DNA from 3 places in the Dyella koreensis genome. Region 1 is predicted to be linked to each of the others. Evidence: riboswitches for the same ligand, from Rfam matches in the RefSeq annotation. Region 1 holds a riboswitch; each other region holds the start of a gene.
What was found. A riboswitch is a leader RNA that binds a small molecule or an ion and turns the genes downstream of it on or off. The one in region 1 is predicted to bind cobalamin.
Positions count from the first base shown of each region.

Region 2: another riboswitch for cobalamin. It lies ahead of btuB (TonB-dependent vitamin B12 receptor); the one in region 1 lies ahead of ISS97_RS08540 (ribonucleoside-diphosphate reductase subunit alpha).
Region 3: another riboswitch for cobalamin. It lies ahead of btuB (TonB-dependent vitamin B12 receptor); the one in region 1 lies ahead of ISS97_RS08540 (ribonucleoside-diphosphate reductase subunit alpha).

Region 1 is NZ_JADIKD010000009.1:247,730-253,452, forward strand. It holds gene zapE (cell division protein ZapE) at 1-729, shown strand, start outside; gene ISS97_RS08530 (alpha/beta hydrolase) at 759-1,607, opposite strand; gene ISS97_RS08535 (peptidase C13) at 1,689-2,075, shown strand; cobalamin riboswitch at 2,549-2,762, shown strand; gene ISS97_RS08540 (ribonucleoside-diphosphate reductase subunit alpha) at 3,029-5,434, shown strand; gene ISS97_RS08545 (DUF4180 domain-containing protein) at 5,467-5,723, shown strand, end outside.
Region 2 is NZ_JADIKD010000006.1:279-6,001, reverse strand. It holds gene ISS97_RS02015 (TonB-dependent receptor) at 162-3,194, opposite strand; cobalamin riboswitch at 3,621-3,854, shown strand; gene btuB (TonB-dependent vitamin B12 receptor) at 3,983-5,723, shown strand, end outside.
Region 3 is NZ_JADIKD010000008.1:280,556-286,278, reverse strand. It holds gene btuB (TonB-dependent vitamin B12 receptor) at 1-1,801, opposite strand, end outside; cobalamin riboswitch at 1,912-2,129, opposite strand; gene ISS97_RS06920 (phosphocholine-specific phospholipase C) at 2,806-4,821, shown strand; gene clpB (ATP-dependent chaperone ClpB) at 4,947-5,723, opposite strand, start outside.

The sequences.
Region 1 (5,723 bases):
GCCGCGCGCTGCCGCGTGCTGTGCCTGGACGAATTCCTGGTCAACGACATCGGCGACGCGATGATCCTCGGCACCCTGCTTGAAGCGCTGTTCGCGCGCGGCGTGAGCCTGGTCACTACCTCCAATACACAGCCGGCGAATCTCTATAAAGACGGCCTGCAGCGCGCGCGCTTCCTGCCCGCCATCGCACTGATCGAAAAGCACTGCCGCGTGGTGGAAATGATCTCCTCGCGCGACTGGCGCCTGCGCGCACTGACCCAGGCACCGGTGTATTTCACCCCGCCCAGCGCCGAGGCCGAGCGTTCACTGTCGCGCATCTTCACCACGCAAGCGCAGGGCGACGTGATCGAGAACGGCGAAATCATCGTCAACGATCGCCCGATCCCGGTGCGCAAGCAGGCCGGCAATATTCTGTGGTTTGAATTCGATGCACTCTGCGAAGGCCCGCGCGCGGTGGCGGACTACATCGCCATCGCCAAGGCCGGTCCGGCCGTGATCGTCTCCAATGTGCCGCAATTCAGCATCTACACCGACGACGCTGCTCGCCGCTTCGTGCTGCTGGTGGACGAGTTCTACGACCGTCACGTCAAGCTGATCCTCTCCGCCGCCGCACCGATTACCGATCTGTACGACGGCGAGCGCCTGCGCGCGGAATTCGGCCGCACCGAATCGCGCCTGATCGAAATGCAGAGCGAGGAATACCTGGCGTCGGAACACCGCGCCGATTGAGAATTCCGCAGCAGCTCGTTACGGAGCGACTATTTCTGCTTCACGGTGACGCCGCTCAAGACAGGCGGCGTGCCGCAATGACCACCCCGCAAGGCATCCAGATACGCCGCCACCAGCGTCGTCGTGCTCTGCTGCACACCCGCCGCAAACTGCCCGCCGCCGAAGTTCATATGGTTCGCGCCATCAACCACGGCGAGCCAGCGACACCCCGGACTTAATCCATCAAACGCCTGCATGCGCCAGCGATAGTCGCCGCCCAGCCCTTGATCGCGCGTGCCCGTGACCAACAACATCGGCGCGCGGATCGGCGCCCATGCGCCATCGGGAAACACCGGCCCCGGCCCTTCCTGCGACAACGCCACGTAGGCATCGAAACCGCCTTTCGGCTGCAACCCCAGTTTGTTGCGCGCCCCAGCTTCCAGCATCACCGTGATGGCGCCCATCGAGTGCCCCAGCAGTGCCTTGAACGATGCATGGCAACGCTGCTCCGACCACGCCAGCGCGGCATCGACATCCATAAAGCGCGCCTTGTACGCCGGCGCGTCGGTAACCAGTGCGGTGAGACCACCCTTGAATCCGTCACTGCGCATGTCCTGCTTCAACACCGGCAGGCCACTCTCGCGATGCCCCATCACCAGCACACGCCAGCCGTCCTTGCTCATCGCTTCGCCCACATAACGCAGGCCGCTTTCGCTACCACCCGCGCCGTGAGAAACCAGCAGCAATGGCGGACAACCGTTTGCGCTGACCGGCTCATACACCTGCAGCGGTGTCTGCGCGCCGTCGGCACGCGGCACCGTCAGCCGCTCCGAGGCATGCGCCGCCCAGGCACCGATCAGCAACAGCGCGGCCATCCATATACCTACGCGTAGCGACATACGTCCGCCTCCTCAAGAAGCATCACGTCAACCCACCACATGCTGGTAACGTGGCGCCCTTCCCCGTGACCGGAGCCCGCCATGTCCAGCCTGCTGATCCTGGCCCTGCTAACCGCCGCCGCGGCGGATACCCCCAGCGACGACTTCACAACGCGCGTCACGCAAGCCAAGTTGACCGAAGCCAGCGCCACCGGCCCGGCCTACCAAAAGCAGCTGTGGGACCAAATCGGCAACCCGACCACCGACGCACTCAAGGGCTGCATCAGCTCCCTGCCGAAAGCCAACAAAGCCCCCTTCACCCTCGTCGCCGACGTACAACCCGACGGCAACCTCACCCGCGTCGAAGTCCGCCCCACCACCGACGTCGCCACCTGCCTCCTCAGCCGCTTCGCCACCTGGAAACTGCCAGCACCACCGAGCAGCCCCGCGCCGTATTCGATCGAAGTGGATTTCACGATCACGCACTAGATGCGAAGCGAACCCATGATCGAGCTTCCGGGCTGGAGGACAGGCCCCGTAGAAAACCACCCCAACGTCTGACACTGGTAAAGACGTAGCTACAGAGCGCGCCGCCTGCTCTCAGGCCATTTCTCTTTGGTTACTTTCTCTCTAGGCCCCCTCGGGGGGTTGGGCCAGCAAAGAGAAAGTGACCCGGCTCGCGGCAGCGAGTCGGAAGCCCGCGGCAGGCGAGCCAGGGCACGCAGACGCGACAATCGAAGCACTTCACTACTGGATTCCAGCCTTCGCTGGAATGACGAAGTAGGCGGGAATGGCTCAAGGGCCGCTCCCGCCCCCCACGAGGAAGAGGAAGCCACCCCCACACTTCCGAACCCCCACTAAAAAATTTCCAATCCCCGCCAACCCCGCACCCCATCCCGCCCCACCCCACTTATCCACCGCCTTATGCACAACTTATTGGGTTGACCCACCCCATCCCACCCGATATGTTGTGCCCCGTCGGTGCCACTCTCAGACCCACGGTCGGATTGGCTTAATAGGGAATCCGGTGCGAATCCGGAACTGCCCCGCAGCGGTAAGCAGAAACGAAAGCCCCCATCGCACTGGCCCACTGTGGCTGGGAAGCGGGAGCGAGTAGGCCGGGTCGCAAGGCCCATGTCTGCGAGTCCGAAGACCTGCCGGCACATCGCGAACTGAGCTTCGCGGTGAGTGATGGCGGCTTCCGCGGGGAAGCGCGTCGTGGCGCAGGGCGCGTTGCCCTGCCGATCGACCGTCCGCGCAAATCGCCATCGTCTCAGCCCCTGCGCGCGGGAGCAGGTAGTTGATGAATGTTTTCCCTGGCCTGGAGCGATGCCGCCATGCAACCTATCGATACCGACTCGCGCGAGCGCACTGACGACCGCGCGGACGCATCCGCTTTCCCCGCCGCCGAGGCGGCCCCTGCCACCCACACGCCCGCGGCGATGGAAGCGATCGCGGAAACCCCGTTTGCCCTCACTCCCCCGCACAACCCCGGCCAGATGCGCGTCACCAAGCGCAATGGCGGCCAGGAAGTGGTCGACGTCAACAAGATCGTGCGCGCGGTGACCCGCGCCGGCGAAGGCCTGCACGCGGTCGACCCGCTGCGCGTGGCCCTGAAGACCATCGGCGGCCTGTACGACGGCGCCACCACGCGCGAGCTGGACGAACTGTCCATCCGCACTGCCGCCGCGCTCACTGCCGAAGAACCCGAATACGGCCAGCTCGCCGCGCGCCTACTTGGCGCGTACGTCGACAAGGAAGTGAGCGGCCAGGAAATCCAGAGCTTCTCGCAGTCGATCGCACGCGGCTCGGAACTGGGCATCCTCAACGGTCGCCTGCGCGATTTCGTTGCCGCCAACGCGCGCAAGCTCAACGACGCCATCGACGTCCACGCTACGCGCCGCTTCGAGTACTTCGGCCTGCGCACCGTGTACGACCGCTACCTGCTGCGCCATCCGCAGCAGCGCAAGGTCATCGAGACGCCGCAGTACTTCTTCATGCGCATCGCCTGCGCGCTGGGCGGCAACGAGATCGGCGAGACGCTGGAGCTGTACCGTTTGCTGTCGTCGCTGGAATACATCGCCAGCTCGCCCACGCTGTTCAACGCCGGCACCGCGCACGAACAGCTCAGCTCCTGCTTCCTGCTCGACTCGCCCACCGATTCGCTGGAGTCGATCTACGAGAAGTACGGCGACGTCGCCAAGCTCAGCAAGTTCGCCGGCGGCATCGGCCTGGCCTATTCGCGCGTGCGTTCGCGCGGCTCGCTGATCAAGGGCACCAACGGCCATTCCAACGGCCTGGTGCCGTGGCTGAAGACGCTGGACGCCTCGGTCGCCGCGGTGAACCAGGGCGGCAAGCGCAAGGGCGCGGCCTGCGTGTACCTGGAGCCGTGGCACGCCGACATCGAGGAATTCCTCGAACTGCGCGACAACACCGGCGACGAAGCGCGCCGCACGCACAACCTCAACCTGGCCAACTGGATTCCCGACGAATTCATGCGCCGCGTGGAGAGCGATGGCGACTGGTCGCTGTTCGATCCCAAGATCGTGCCGCACTTCGTCGACAGCTGGGGCGAGACCTTCGAGCGCGCCTATCGCGAAGCCGAAACCAGTGGCCTCGCCGCGAAGAAGGTCAAGGCCCGCGAGCTGTACGCCCGCATGCTGCGCACCTTGGCGCAGACCGGCAACGGCTGGATGACCTTCAAGGATCGCAGCAACGCCACCAGCAACCAGACGGCCAAGGCCGAGAACGTCATCCACCTGTCCAACCTGTGCACCGAGATCCTCGAGGTGACCAACGCGGGTGAGACGGCGGTGTGCAACCTCGGCTCGATCAATCTTGCGCGCCATGTCGTCGACGGCGTGTTCGATTTCGAGAAGCTCGCTGCCACCGCGCGCACCGCGGTGCGTCAGCTGGACCGCGTGATCGATCTCAACTTCTACCCGATCGACACCGCCGCCACCGCCAACCGCAAGTGGCGCCCGGTGGGCCTGGGCGTGATGGGCCTGCAGGATGTGTTCTTCAAGCTGCGCCTGCCGTTCGACTCCGCCGAAGCACTGGCGCTGTCGACGCGCATCGCCGAAGAGATCTATTTCAACGCGCTGTCGATGTCGAACGAACTTGCCGAACAGGCCGGCGCGCATCCGGGCTTCGACGAGAGCCGCGCAGCCAATGGCGAACTGCAGTTCGATTACTGGCAGCAAGCCGCGCCGCACGACACCGCGCGCTGGGATGCCCTGCGTGCGCGCATCAAGCAGCACGGCCTGCGCAACTCGCTGCTGATCGCCATCGCTCCGACCGCGACCATCGCCTCCATCGCCGGCTGCTATGAGTGCATCGAGCCGCAGGTCAGCAACCTGTTCAAACGCGAAACGCTGTCGGGCGACTTCCTGGTAGTGAACCGCCATCTGGTCGACGAGCTGAAGACACTCGGCCTGTGGACACCGGAAGTCCGCGACCAGATCAAGCTGGCCGAAGGCTCCATCCAGGGCATCGTCGCGATTCCGGAGCGCCTGCGCCTGATCTATCGCACCGTCTGGGAGCTGCCGCAGAAGGCCTTGATCGATCTGGCCGCATCGCGCGGTGCGTACATCGACCAGAGCCAGTCGCTGAACCTGTTCATGGAGAACCCGAACATCGGCCAACTCAGCTCCATGTACATGTATGCATGGAAGTCGGGGGTGAAGACCACCTATTACTTGCGCTCGCGTCCCGCCACCAAGATCACCAAGACGACGGTGTCCGCTCCGGCGGCGAAGGTCGAAGCACCCGTGGTCGACCAGGATCAGGCCAACGCTGCGGTGTTCTGCTCACTCGAGAACCCCGAGTACTGCGAAGCCTGCCAGTAACCCATCGCCGGCCGGATCCGGGAGAACCCTTCATGACACTGGAGCGATCGATCATCATCGCTGCCGAACAAGCGCTGTCCATCCACTCGCGCGGCGATATCGCCGACGCCGTGGGCGCCAGCTTTGGCTCGGACGGACTGGTGGTGACGGAAGACGACGTGTCGAAGGATTTCTTCTTGCTCAGCACCGGACTGGCCGGCGAGCTGTTTCAGAAGTTCACCAACTACCGCATCCCCGTCGCCGTGGTGATCAAGGATTTCTCGTCCTACGGCGAACGCTTTGCGGAGCT
Region 2 (5,723 bases), on a different contig from region 1:
TCAAACATGATCACTCTGGTGATCAACATTCGCCCGGTCGCATTGATGGTAGATGCGTCGTAACCATGGCGCCACTGCAAATGAAATAAAAAAAGCCGCCGGGGGAACCGGCGGCTTCAAGGGGAGATCGCACCGGGTTGCCCCGACGCTTATGTTTTTATTTACAGCGAGAAGTCGTAGCGAGCGCCCAGGCGAACCGAACGCGGCGCCGAGTAGCTGATCACGCGGCCATAGGTACCGCTGCGAGCACCGCTTCCCAACTGATACGTCTCGATCTGGTTCTGTGCGCGCTGCTGGTTGAAAACGTTGAACACATCGAGGTTGAACGCCAGCTTGTGACCAGCCCAGGCGGGGCGATATTCCGTGCTCAGGTTGAGCGTGTAGTTCCAAGGCAGCGTGCCCTGGCTGCCACGCGGTGCGGTCTGACCATTGCAGTAGAAGTACGACGAACCGTACTGGTAGGGATCGGTCGGATAGATACCGAGGCAGTTCTTCGGTCGACCGGAAGACACCTGCACGATACCGCCAACCAGCCATTCCGGCGTGATCTGATAGTAGCCATAGGCCTTGACCTGATGCCTACGATCATTCGGCAAATTGCCGGTCGCGCCGTACATGATCTCCTTGAAGTCCCACGTTTGGGTCACTGAAGGATCGATCTGGCCGATGTCGGAGAGCAGCAGGCCTTCCGAATTACCGTAGTTGTGCGACCACACGTACTCGACCTTGCCGTACCACTTCTGGTCGAACTGATGTTCGAGGTACACGTTCAAGGCGTAGTACTTGCGCTTCATCTCCGGGAAGCCGAACTCCTTCGCCGACAATGTCACGTTCTTCAGCGTGCCCTTGCCATCGTGATCGATGGTGAAGGTGCCGCCCTTGCCGGGATTGAATAGCAGGCAGGGTGCGCCATCGGTCGCCCAATTGGTGAAGGCAGGGTTGGTGATCGGCGTACCGGCAGCGGCCTCATGGTTGAGGAACGGACGGGCGTCGCAGACGTCATCGATGATGCTCTTCAGATTGCGATAGATAGCTTTCGCACCGAAGGACCAGCTAGGCGCCAGCTGCTTGTCGAAGCCAAGGATGTACTCGTCCTGGTAGTAGGCGCTGATGCCCTTCTTGGCGAGCGTCACCGGATTCGGCGCCGTGCCGTTCGCACCGTTCGCGAAGAACACATTGCTGATCGGCGTCGGGTTGATCGGAGCGTTGGTGGCCGGATCCACACCGCTATAGGTGAAGTACTGGTTCTCGAAACGCTGCGGACCCGCACCGCGGATAGCCACGTTGGACGGAACAGCCAGATGGTAGCGGCCCGCATTGCCGTACAGTTTGAACGTGGAGTCGCCGAACACGTCCCAGGTCAGACCCAGGCGAGGGGCAAGCTGGTGACGCTGCTTGATGAACACGACACCGTCGGTGTTGTAGTTCTTGAACTGCTCGTTGCGCAGGCCGAGATAGGCCAGCCAGCGATCGCTGACCTGCCAATGGTCTTCAATGTACTGCGCCTGCTGCTCGACCTTCACCTTGCCCGCCGCACTAAAGATCGTGCGCTGCGCGACTTCGGTTGCGCCGGCTGGCACATGCATGCCCGGAACAGTGGAGAAGTTGTCCGTAGCGTCATAGTAGGTCCACAGCGCGCCGCCCTGGGTCGCTCGACCGGAGTACGACTCCAGCGTCTGATTATCGATACCGCCACGCAGCGTGTGCGAGCCGAGGTGGTATTCGACGTCGAAGCGGAATGCCTTCGTCTTATCGTTGGCGCCTGGCACGAGCAAATTGCCGCCGACCGGTGCGCAACTGATGCGACCGCCCGTCTTGCGGTTATCCGTGATGTTCGGGCAAACGCCGCCAGAGGAGCCGGCCACCGAGTCCACGTGATCTGCGCTGCTTTCGCCATACAAGGCGTTGATCGTCAGGCTGTCGGTGATGTAACCCGTGTACTTGCCCACATAAACCTTGCCGCCCGGTGCCGAATTGGCAATGCCGGTGTTCTTCTGGTGTTCCGTGCCCTTCAGCGTTCCGGTAACACCCGTGTTGTAGTTGTAGTTATAGATGTTGGTATCTTGGATCGAATCCTCGCCCAGCCCGGTGAACTCAAGGATGTGGCTGTCGGTGATATTCCAGTCGACCTTGGTCATCCAGCGGGTGACCTGACGCGTATCCGTCGTGGTCTTCGTGCTGTTGCCGGTGGTGCCATTGTTCTGGCCGAACTGTGTCAGGCCCGAAGTATCGTTCAGCTCGGCGGAGCCATAGAAGAACAGCTTGTCCTTGATCAGTGGGCCGCCGATATAGACGCCGTACTGCGTCAGGGTGCTCTTCTCATCCGGACGGAAGAAGACCTTGCCGTCGGTCGGACGGCCGCTGCCCACCGGGAAGTAGATAGCGCGCTGAGTAGAACGCAGTGCCGACGGCGTCCACATGACCTCGGCGCCCGCCTTCCACGTATTGGTGCCGCGCTTGGTGATGATGTTGACCACACCACCCGTGGAGCGACCATATTCAGCGCCGTAACCACCGGTGAACACCTGCGCCTGATCGATGGCATCGAACGGCAGGCTGGTAAAGCCAAGGCCCGTAAGCGGGTTGGTAACCGGGAAACCGTTGATGTAGTACTGGTTCTCGGCAGCCGACGCGCCGCCCATGGAGATCGCGTTGCCGTAACGGCTGTCGCCACCGGTGGTGCCCGGCGCCAGCAATGCCGCTGCGTTCACGTTATTGAGGATCGGCAGCTTTTGCAGCTGTTCGGAAGTCAACACCGTACGCGAGTCGACCGACGAGACGTCGATAGCGGGCAACGCGTTGGCTACGACCTGGATGCCTTCGAGGTTCTTCGCGCCCGTATTCGCGGCGGCCGCGGCAGCAAACGAAATCTCGGTACCCGTGCTCACGACCACTTGCACGTTGTCGCGCGAGTTGATGGTTTTGCCGTCCTTCTGGAGGCTCACGCGGTAGCGGCCCACCGGCAACGACGCTGCGCGATAGCGACCGGACGAATCAACCGTGATATCGCGGATCAGACCGTTGTCGAGGTTCTCGATATGAACGGTCGCACCCGTTTCGTCAGCACGGCCAAAGATCGTGCCCGACGCGTTCGACTGAGCGACGACAACACCGGCCAGACTCATGCTCAGGGCAGCTGCGAGCGCAGTCTGACGCCACAACGGCGCCCGACGGGCGTGTTGGTACTTAATCATTAGTTTTCTCCCCAAAATGGCCTTAAGGCCGATAGGCGCAAGCGCCGAACACGAATCGCAAGAACACGTCGAGACCGTCGTAAGTCACCGGCTTCTGGATAGAAGAGGCATCCCCATGCCCCATGAACCGGTACGTAATTTCTGGCGATTCCGCATCGAACATAAGCGGGAGAAGTGACGCACGTCAACAAAAATTTCACGCTTGCGCGGAGCTTACATTCACCGCTTAAACAAGTACTTATGAAGCTTTCTGTAAACTTGCTTGTGGCTTGCTTGAAACTTGCTATCCACTGGTTATTACTCGCATGCAGTGTTCGCAAATTCCTTCATCGAAGACGTATAGACGCCCAAACGAGGTCGCATGAAATAGCGCATCCGCAGGCTCGAGTGGCGCCACTTCAATTGCCAACACCTCACTCCAACCGTTAAAGTTGCGTTTGTTCGGGTGTCCCAACGACCGCATGTCCAAGGGATGAAACGGGAAGCCGGTGCGCCTTGCCTCTTGGCGGCAATGCCGGCGCTGCCCCCGCAACGGTAAGCGAGAGATTTTTTTCGCGGCGACACGCCACTGTGCCTTGGCATGGGAAGGCTGCCGCGGAAAGCGATGCGCGATGCATCGCACTCGTGAGCCCGGAGACCGGCCCGGATGCATACCTGGTGACTCGCGGCGGGCGATGTCGAACCACGTGTCGGCGCATGTCGCCTGCCGTCGTTCCGTTCTTCCCTCCTGCGTCGTCGCCAGCTCGTGAACTCATGAGCCGTGCGCGTGGCGCGGCGAGGAACGCAAGATGAAGAAGACCCTGTTGGCGACGGCGCTGCTGTCGTGCATCGCGATGGCACATGCCGCCGACCAGAACGGCACGCAGCAGCTTTCCCCCGTCGTGGTGACCGCCACGCGCTCGGCGATGCCGGTGGACGAAACGCTGGCGCCGGTGACGGTGATCACCCGCGCGGACATCGAGCGTCTGCAGCCGCAGTCAGTGCAGGATCTGCTGAGCGGCCTGCCGGGCGTGGCCTTCGGCAACGCGGGCGGCATCGGTCAGCAGACTTCGCTCTTCATGCGCGGCACTAATTCCTCGCACACGCTGGTGTTGGTGGACGGTGTGCGCATTGGCACCGTCGGCGCCGGCATTCCGGCCTTCGAGCAGCTGCCGGTGGAACAGATCGAGCGCATCGAAATCGTGCGCGGGCCGCGCTCCAGCCTGTATGGCTCGGATGCGATCGGTGGCGTGATCCAGATCTTTACGCGCCACGGCCAGGCCGGTGAGAACCCGACGCCGTCACTGAACGTGACGGCCGGCAGCCATCGTCTGGTCAATGGTCAGTTCGGTCTTTCCGGCGGCACCGAGCACGCCTGGTACAACGCCAGCATCGGTGGCCAGTACACCCGCGGCATCAACGCTTGCCGTGCCGCCGCGAAGAAAGTCGGCGGCTGCTTCACCGACGAGCCCGACCTCGATGGCTATCGCACCTACAACGGCGCCCTGAGCGGTGGCTATCGCTGGGACAACGGCACCGAACTGAGCGCCAGCCTGCTCAAGAGCAAGGGCGACATCGAGTACGACGGCGACTCCCAGAACTACACGCGCCGTTCGCAGCAGGTGGCCGGTACGAAGCTGAGCTTCGCCGTGCTCGACGCCTGGAAGATGAGCTTGAGCGCCGGCCAGAACCTGGACCGCGCCGACAACTATCTCAACCGTGCCGACCTCGGCGCGAACATGGTGCGCGAGGGTTATCTGTATTCCCGCCGCAACCAGGCCTCGTGGCAGAACGACGTCACGCTGGCGCCGGGCCAGTTGCTCAGCGCGGGCGTGGACTACCAGCAGGAACATCTGCGCAGCGACACCGACTATCTGCGCACCTCGCGCAATAACACCGGTGTGTTCGCCTTCTACCAGGGCCAGTTCGATGCGCACGAGCTGCAGTTGTCGGCACGCCACGACCACAACCAGCAGTTCGGCAACCACAACACGGGCGCCGCTGCCTACGGCTATAGCTTCACCAACGGGATGAAGCTCACCGCCTCCTACGGCACCGCCTTCCACGCACCGACCTTCAACGACCTGTACTTCCCGCCCTTCTTCGGCTTCCCCACCGCCAATCCGGATCTGAAGCCGGAGAAGTCGCGCACCGCCGAGATCGGCCTGTCCGGACGCCCCGGCGTGTGGAACTGGGCGGTCAACGCCTACCAGACTAAGATCACCGACCTCATCGGCTACGACGCCAACTTCGTACCCATCAATGTCAGCAAGGCACGCATCCGCGGCCTCGAAGGCCAACTCGGCGCCGACGTGGACGGCTGGCACGTACGCGGCTACCTCACCTTCCAGAAACCCGAAAACCGCAGCGCCGGTAGCCAGCAAGGCAACCTGCTCGCACGCCGCCCCGAACGCATCGCCCGCATCGACCTCGACCGCGACCTCGGCGCCTTCAGCATCGGCGGCACGGTAAACAGCGAAGGCTACCGCTACGACGATGCCGCCAACCTGCAACGCCTCGGCGGCTACGCCACCGTCGACCTCCGCGCCA
Region 3 (5,723 bases), on a different contig from region 1:
CGGTCTCATAGCGCTTGTCGAACACGTTGCGTGCGCTGAGCTGCAGCTTCCAGCTGCGATCCAGCGCGTAAGCCAGGCGAAGATCAGTCAGGGCGTAGCCGCCAAGACGCGTGCGGTTGGCGATGTCGTCATAGCGATGGTCAGCGGCATACACGCTGGCACCGATGCTGAAATCACCAAAGCTGCGGTCCGCATCGATGCGCGCGCTGCGCCCAGCACGGCGCGGCAACAGGCGGTCGTGATTGGGGCCATCGCTCTCGTTGCGCGGATCGAGCCAGGTTGCCGTACCGCGCAGATCCCAGCCGGCCAGCGTGGTATTCGCCACCGCTTCCACGCCATGAATGCGCGCGCGCTCCACATTGCCCGGCAGCCCCACCGAGGCGTCATAGGCGATCAGGTCGCGAATACGCGTTTCGAAAGCGTTGAGCGACCAGCCGCCCCAGCCATGCGTGCCTCGCAGGCCCAGCTCGTAGCTGCGTGAACTCTCCGGCCGCAGCGACGGACTGCCGTAGCCGGGGTAATACAACTCGTTGAAGGTCGGTGCCTTGAATGCCGTGCCCGCACTCGCCGTAAGCCGCAAGGTGCGAGTGAAGTCCCAGCCCCACAGCACGCTGCCGGTGGTCTTGCCGCCGAACTGCTGATTGTCGTCGCGGCGCACGCTGGCCTGCAGCGAATGCGCGCCGAAAACCTGCTGCCACTGGCCAAACACGCCACGGTTGAGGCGACGGTCGCGCGCGTAGGTGGTCGTGCTGTCCACGCGATCGCGCTGCCAGTCGTAGCCCAGGCTCCACAGCCCACCACCCAGCGCAAGATCGCCCTGCAGCGAACCGAGATCGCGATGGGTATTGAAGGTGCTGGAGAACACGCCGTTCTTGTAGTTGTCGCTGAGATCCGCGCTCTGCCCCACGTTCAAGGTCAGCGTCAGCAACTTGCTCGGGCGGTAATGCACACGCGCGCCGCCCACTTGCTGCACCACGTCGGACTGGTTGGTCAGCGAGCCGTCGTATTCGTTATAGCCCCAGCTGCGCAGCCACTGCGCATCCGCGTCCCAGGCCTCGCTGAAGCGGTAGCCGCCCTTGAGCGATACCGAGCTGTCGCGGAACCCGTCGCGATCCGGTTCGTAGACAAAACAACCCGCGCCGCCCGGCGAAGGCTTGCCACGGCAGGCATTGATACCGTCGGTGTTCTCATGCGTCGCCTCGACCGCATACCAGCCGTCACCCACCTTGCCGCCCAGCCCAGCACCCGCGCGGACGCTCTGGTTGCTGCCATAGCCAAGATTGAAATTCGGCTCGAACGCGCCCTGCGGACGGCGCGTGAAAATCTGGATCACACCACCCAGCGCTTCCGAACCGTACAGGCTCGAAAACGGCCCGCGCACGATCTCGATACGCTCGATCTGCTCCACCGGGATGTTCTGGATCGACGCCTGGCCCAGCGTGGCCGAACCGATCTTCACGCCGTCCACCAGCACCAATACGTGATCCGCCTCGGTACCGCGCAGAAACAAGGAAGTCGCCTTGCCCGGCCCACCGTTGTTGGCGATCGACAAACCCGGCGTACCCTGCAGCAAATCCTGCACCGACTGCGGCTGCAGCCGCTCGATATCCGCCCGATCGATCACCGTCACCGCCGCCAGCGTACTGGCCTGCGTCTGCTCCGTACGCGTGGCCGTTACCACCACGCCATTGAGATCACTCGCCGAATCATCTGCCGCATCCGCGGCGAACACCGGCAAACATACGAAAGACACCGCGGCCGCCAACGCAGACCGGCGAAAAAAAGAAACATGCAATGACACTGAGAGCTCCTACACCGCGCCTGCCCGCGCGGAACGCATGGGGTCAGGACAGACGGAGGGAGACTTGGCCGGCGTGCTGACGCACACCACCCACGACATCGCCCACCGCATGTCCGGTTCACCTCAAGGCCGGTCTCCGGGCTCGCGAGCGAAAGCAGTGATGCCTTCCCGACCAGCACCTTCCCATGCCTAAGCACAGTGGCTCTCGCTGATCGTTATCTCGCCTACCGTTGCGGGGGCAGCTCCGGAATAGCCATAAAGACGGCGCACCGGATTCCCGTTTCAACCACCAGCCAAGCCGGCAGTCACCTCAGGTCCGGCGATCTTAGCGCAGCGCGGGCGATATGTCGGGATTTGCAGGCTGCCTATAGAGAACCGCAACAAGTAGCCGCGCGATCCCGAGCACCCACCCCTCACCCCAACCCTCTCCCCAGAGGGGAGAGGGAGCCGCTCTTTCTTTAATCTTTGCTGGGCGATGCGAAGCGAGCCCGTCACCGGGTCCCCTGTGGAGCGGTGAGGGTTGGACGATCAGGCCCCGAAGGGGGCATCGACAGGACGTCGATGCCTTTTCGACACGACAGGGACGTCGTGTCGAAAAGCCCGGCCAAGCCTCACGGACCCGCAGGCGAAGCCGGAGGGCGCGCAACCGGGGTGCCCTCTCTTTTGGTTACTTTTCTCTGGGCAAGCAGAGAAAAGTAACTCGTCTCGCAGCAGCGAGACGAAACCCCGTCGCAGGCGGACCAGTGAGCGATAACGCGGCAACCGAGCGACAACTCCCTGGATTCCGGCCTACGCCGGAATGACGAAGTAGGAAACGGGATCGCGAGCATCCATCACCGATCCCAGCGCATCCAGCGCATAGACACCGCACCCCACCCATCCACCCCCCGAAAAAAAACTGCCCCACAAGTGGCACAGCCCTGCAACACCCATCAGTTGTCCTAGGCGGCGGGGAATTCCACCTGCCGCCGGCCACCCATGCCGGCGCCCACCTGGAGTGCGGCATGAGCGAGATCGACGACATCAAGCGACGCAGTTTCCTCAAGATGGCCGCCGCCTCCGCCGGCGGACTGGCCGCGATGTCCGCCCTGCCACCGGCGATCCGGCAGGCGCTGGCGACGCCCGCCGCGTCCGTCAGCGGCACCATCACCGACGTGCAGCACGTGGTGATCTTCATGCAGGAGAACCGCGCGTTCGATCACTACTACGGCAGCCTGTCCGGCGTGCGCGGATTCGCCGATCGCGTGCCTGCGCTGCTGCCCGGCGGCGCGCAGAACGTGTGGCACCAGCCGTACACCGGCAACTCGGCGGGCTACATGCTGCCGTTCCACATGGATACGACCACCACCAGCGGCATCTGCATCAATGCGCCGGCGATGAGCTATCCGGTGGACACGGCGATCTGGAACAACGGCAAGTTCGATTCATGGAATACCGCGCGCTCGCCCGGCCTCGGCATGGGTTACTTCACGCGCAACGACTTGCCGTTCTATTACGCGCTGGCCGACAACTTCACCATCTGCGACCAGTACTTCTGCTCCACGCTGACCCAGACCAACCCGAACCGCCTGCATTTCTTCACCGGCAGCAACGGGCTTTCGGTGGGGCAATCGGCGGTGCTGGACAACACCGAGCCGAGCGCAGGCTTCAGCTGGACTACCTACGCGGAGCGCCTGCAGGCGGCGGGGATCAGCTGGAAGGTCTATCAGCAGAGCAACAATTTCGACGACAACGCGCTGGCCTGGTTCAGCAACTTCAAGAAATCATCGGCGGGCCAGCCGCTGTACGACCGCGGCATGGCGACCGTGCAAAACCTAGTGACGGCGTTCGCCAACGACGTGGCGAATGACACGCTGCCGCAGGTGTCGTGGATCGTGGCGCCGGACTACCTCTCCGAGCACGCCAACTACAAACCGGCTTATGGCGAAAACCTCAGTGCGCAGCTGCTGGCCGCACTGGTCGCCAACCCAGCCGTGTATGCCAAGACGGTGTTCATCCTCAACTACGACGAGAACGGTGGTTTCTTCGATCACGTACCGCCGCCGACACCGCCTTCGTCATCCGCCAATGGCCTTTCCACCGTCAGCACCACGGGCGAGATCAGCAACGGCAAGCCGATCGGCCTGGGTTTCCGCGTGCCGATGACGGTGATCTCGCCATGGTCGACCGGCGGCTGGGTCTGCTCGGAAGTGTTCGACCACACGTCGGTACTGCGCTTCCTGGAAAAACGCTTTGGCGTCGCCGAACCCAATATCAGCGCGTGGCGCCGCGCCGTGTGCGGCGACCTGACCTCGGTGTTCGACTTCAGCGGCAGCAATACAGCGTGGCCGAATCTGCCTGGCACCAGCGGCTACCCTGCGCAGGCTGACCAGCAGTGCTCCACCCTGCCCGCTCCCACCGTGCCGAATACGCAGAGCATGCCGGGCGCGGAATCGAATGCCACCCGCCCGGCGCGTGCACTGCCGTATGCGCTGGATATCCAGGGCAGCGTAAACACCTCCACGGGTCGCTACGTACTGCAATTCATCAACACCGGCACAGCCGGCGCGGCATTCCAGGTATACGCCGCCAATCGCAGCGACGGCCCGTGGCGCTATACGGTGGAGGCCGGCAAGACGCTCTCCGATTACTGGAGCGCCAAGACCTACACCAAGGGCATCTATCAGCTCGAAGCGCACGGTCCCAACGGCTTTCTGCGCGTGTTCCAGGGCAGCGTGGCGAACGCCGCGGCGATGCCGGAGATCTCGCTCAGCTACGACCCAGCGAATAACCGCGTGCAGCTGACCATGACCAACGCCGGCAGCAGCACCTGCACCTTTACGGTCAGCAACGGCTATGTCGGCGCGGACGTGCGCATCTATTCGGTGGCGGCGCACGGCAGTGCCACCGATCACTGGGATCTCGGCAGCTCTGCCAACTGGTACGACCTGAAGGCAACCGTCGCGGAAGCCAGCGGATGGTTGCGCCGCATCGCCGGCCATATGGAAAACGGCGCAGCGAGTTACAGCGAGCCCCGCTGAATAGCGTTGTAGGAGCGCACCCTGTGCGCGAAAGCCCTGCGCAGCAGGGCTGTCTTTGCAACATGCGGAGAAAAGAGCAGCCCCGCTGCGCAGGGCTTTCGCGCACAGGGTGCGCTCCTACACCGTCAGGACTGTTTGTGGAACACCAGATGCCCGCTTTCGGCATCCACCACGATGGTGTCGCCCGGCGCGAAACGTCCTTCCAGAATTTCCCGCGCCAGCGGATTCTCCAGCTGCTGCTGGATCGCCCGCTTCAACGGCCGCGCGCCATACACCGGATCGAAGCCCACGTTGCCCAGCAGGTCTAGCGCCTTGTCGCTGATCTCCAGGCGCAGCTGGCGTTCGGCCAGGCGCTTCTCCAGATAGGTGAGCTGGATCAGCGCGATCTTGCGGATCTGCTTCTTCTCCAGCGGCTTGAACACCACCAGTTCGTCGAGGCGGTTGATGAACTCGGGGCGGAAGTGCGCCTGCACGACACCGAGCACTGCCGCCTTCATCTTGGTGTAGCTCTCCTCGCTGTTGTCCGAATCCAGCTCCTGGATCAACTGCGAACCAAGGTTTGAGGTCATCACGATCACGGTATTGCGGAAGTCCACCGTGCGTCCCTGGCCATCGGTGAGGCGGCCGTCATCCAGCACCTGCAACAGGATGTTGAATACGTCCGGATGCGCCTTCTCCACCTCGTCCAGCAGGATCACGCTATACGGCCGGCGGCGTACCGCCTCGGTGAGATAACCGCCTTCCTCGTAGCCGACATAGCCCGGAGGCGCGCCGATCAGTCGGCTCACGGAGTGCTTCTCCATGAACTCACTCATATCGATACGCACCATCGCGTCCTGCGTGTCGAACATGAACTCGGCCAGCGCCTTGCACAGCTCGGTCTTGCCCACGCCGGTGGGACC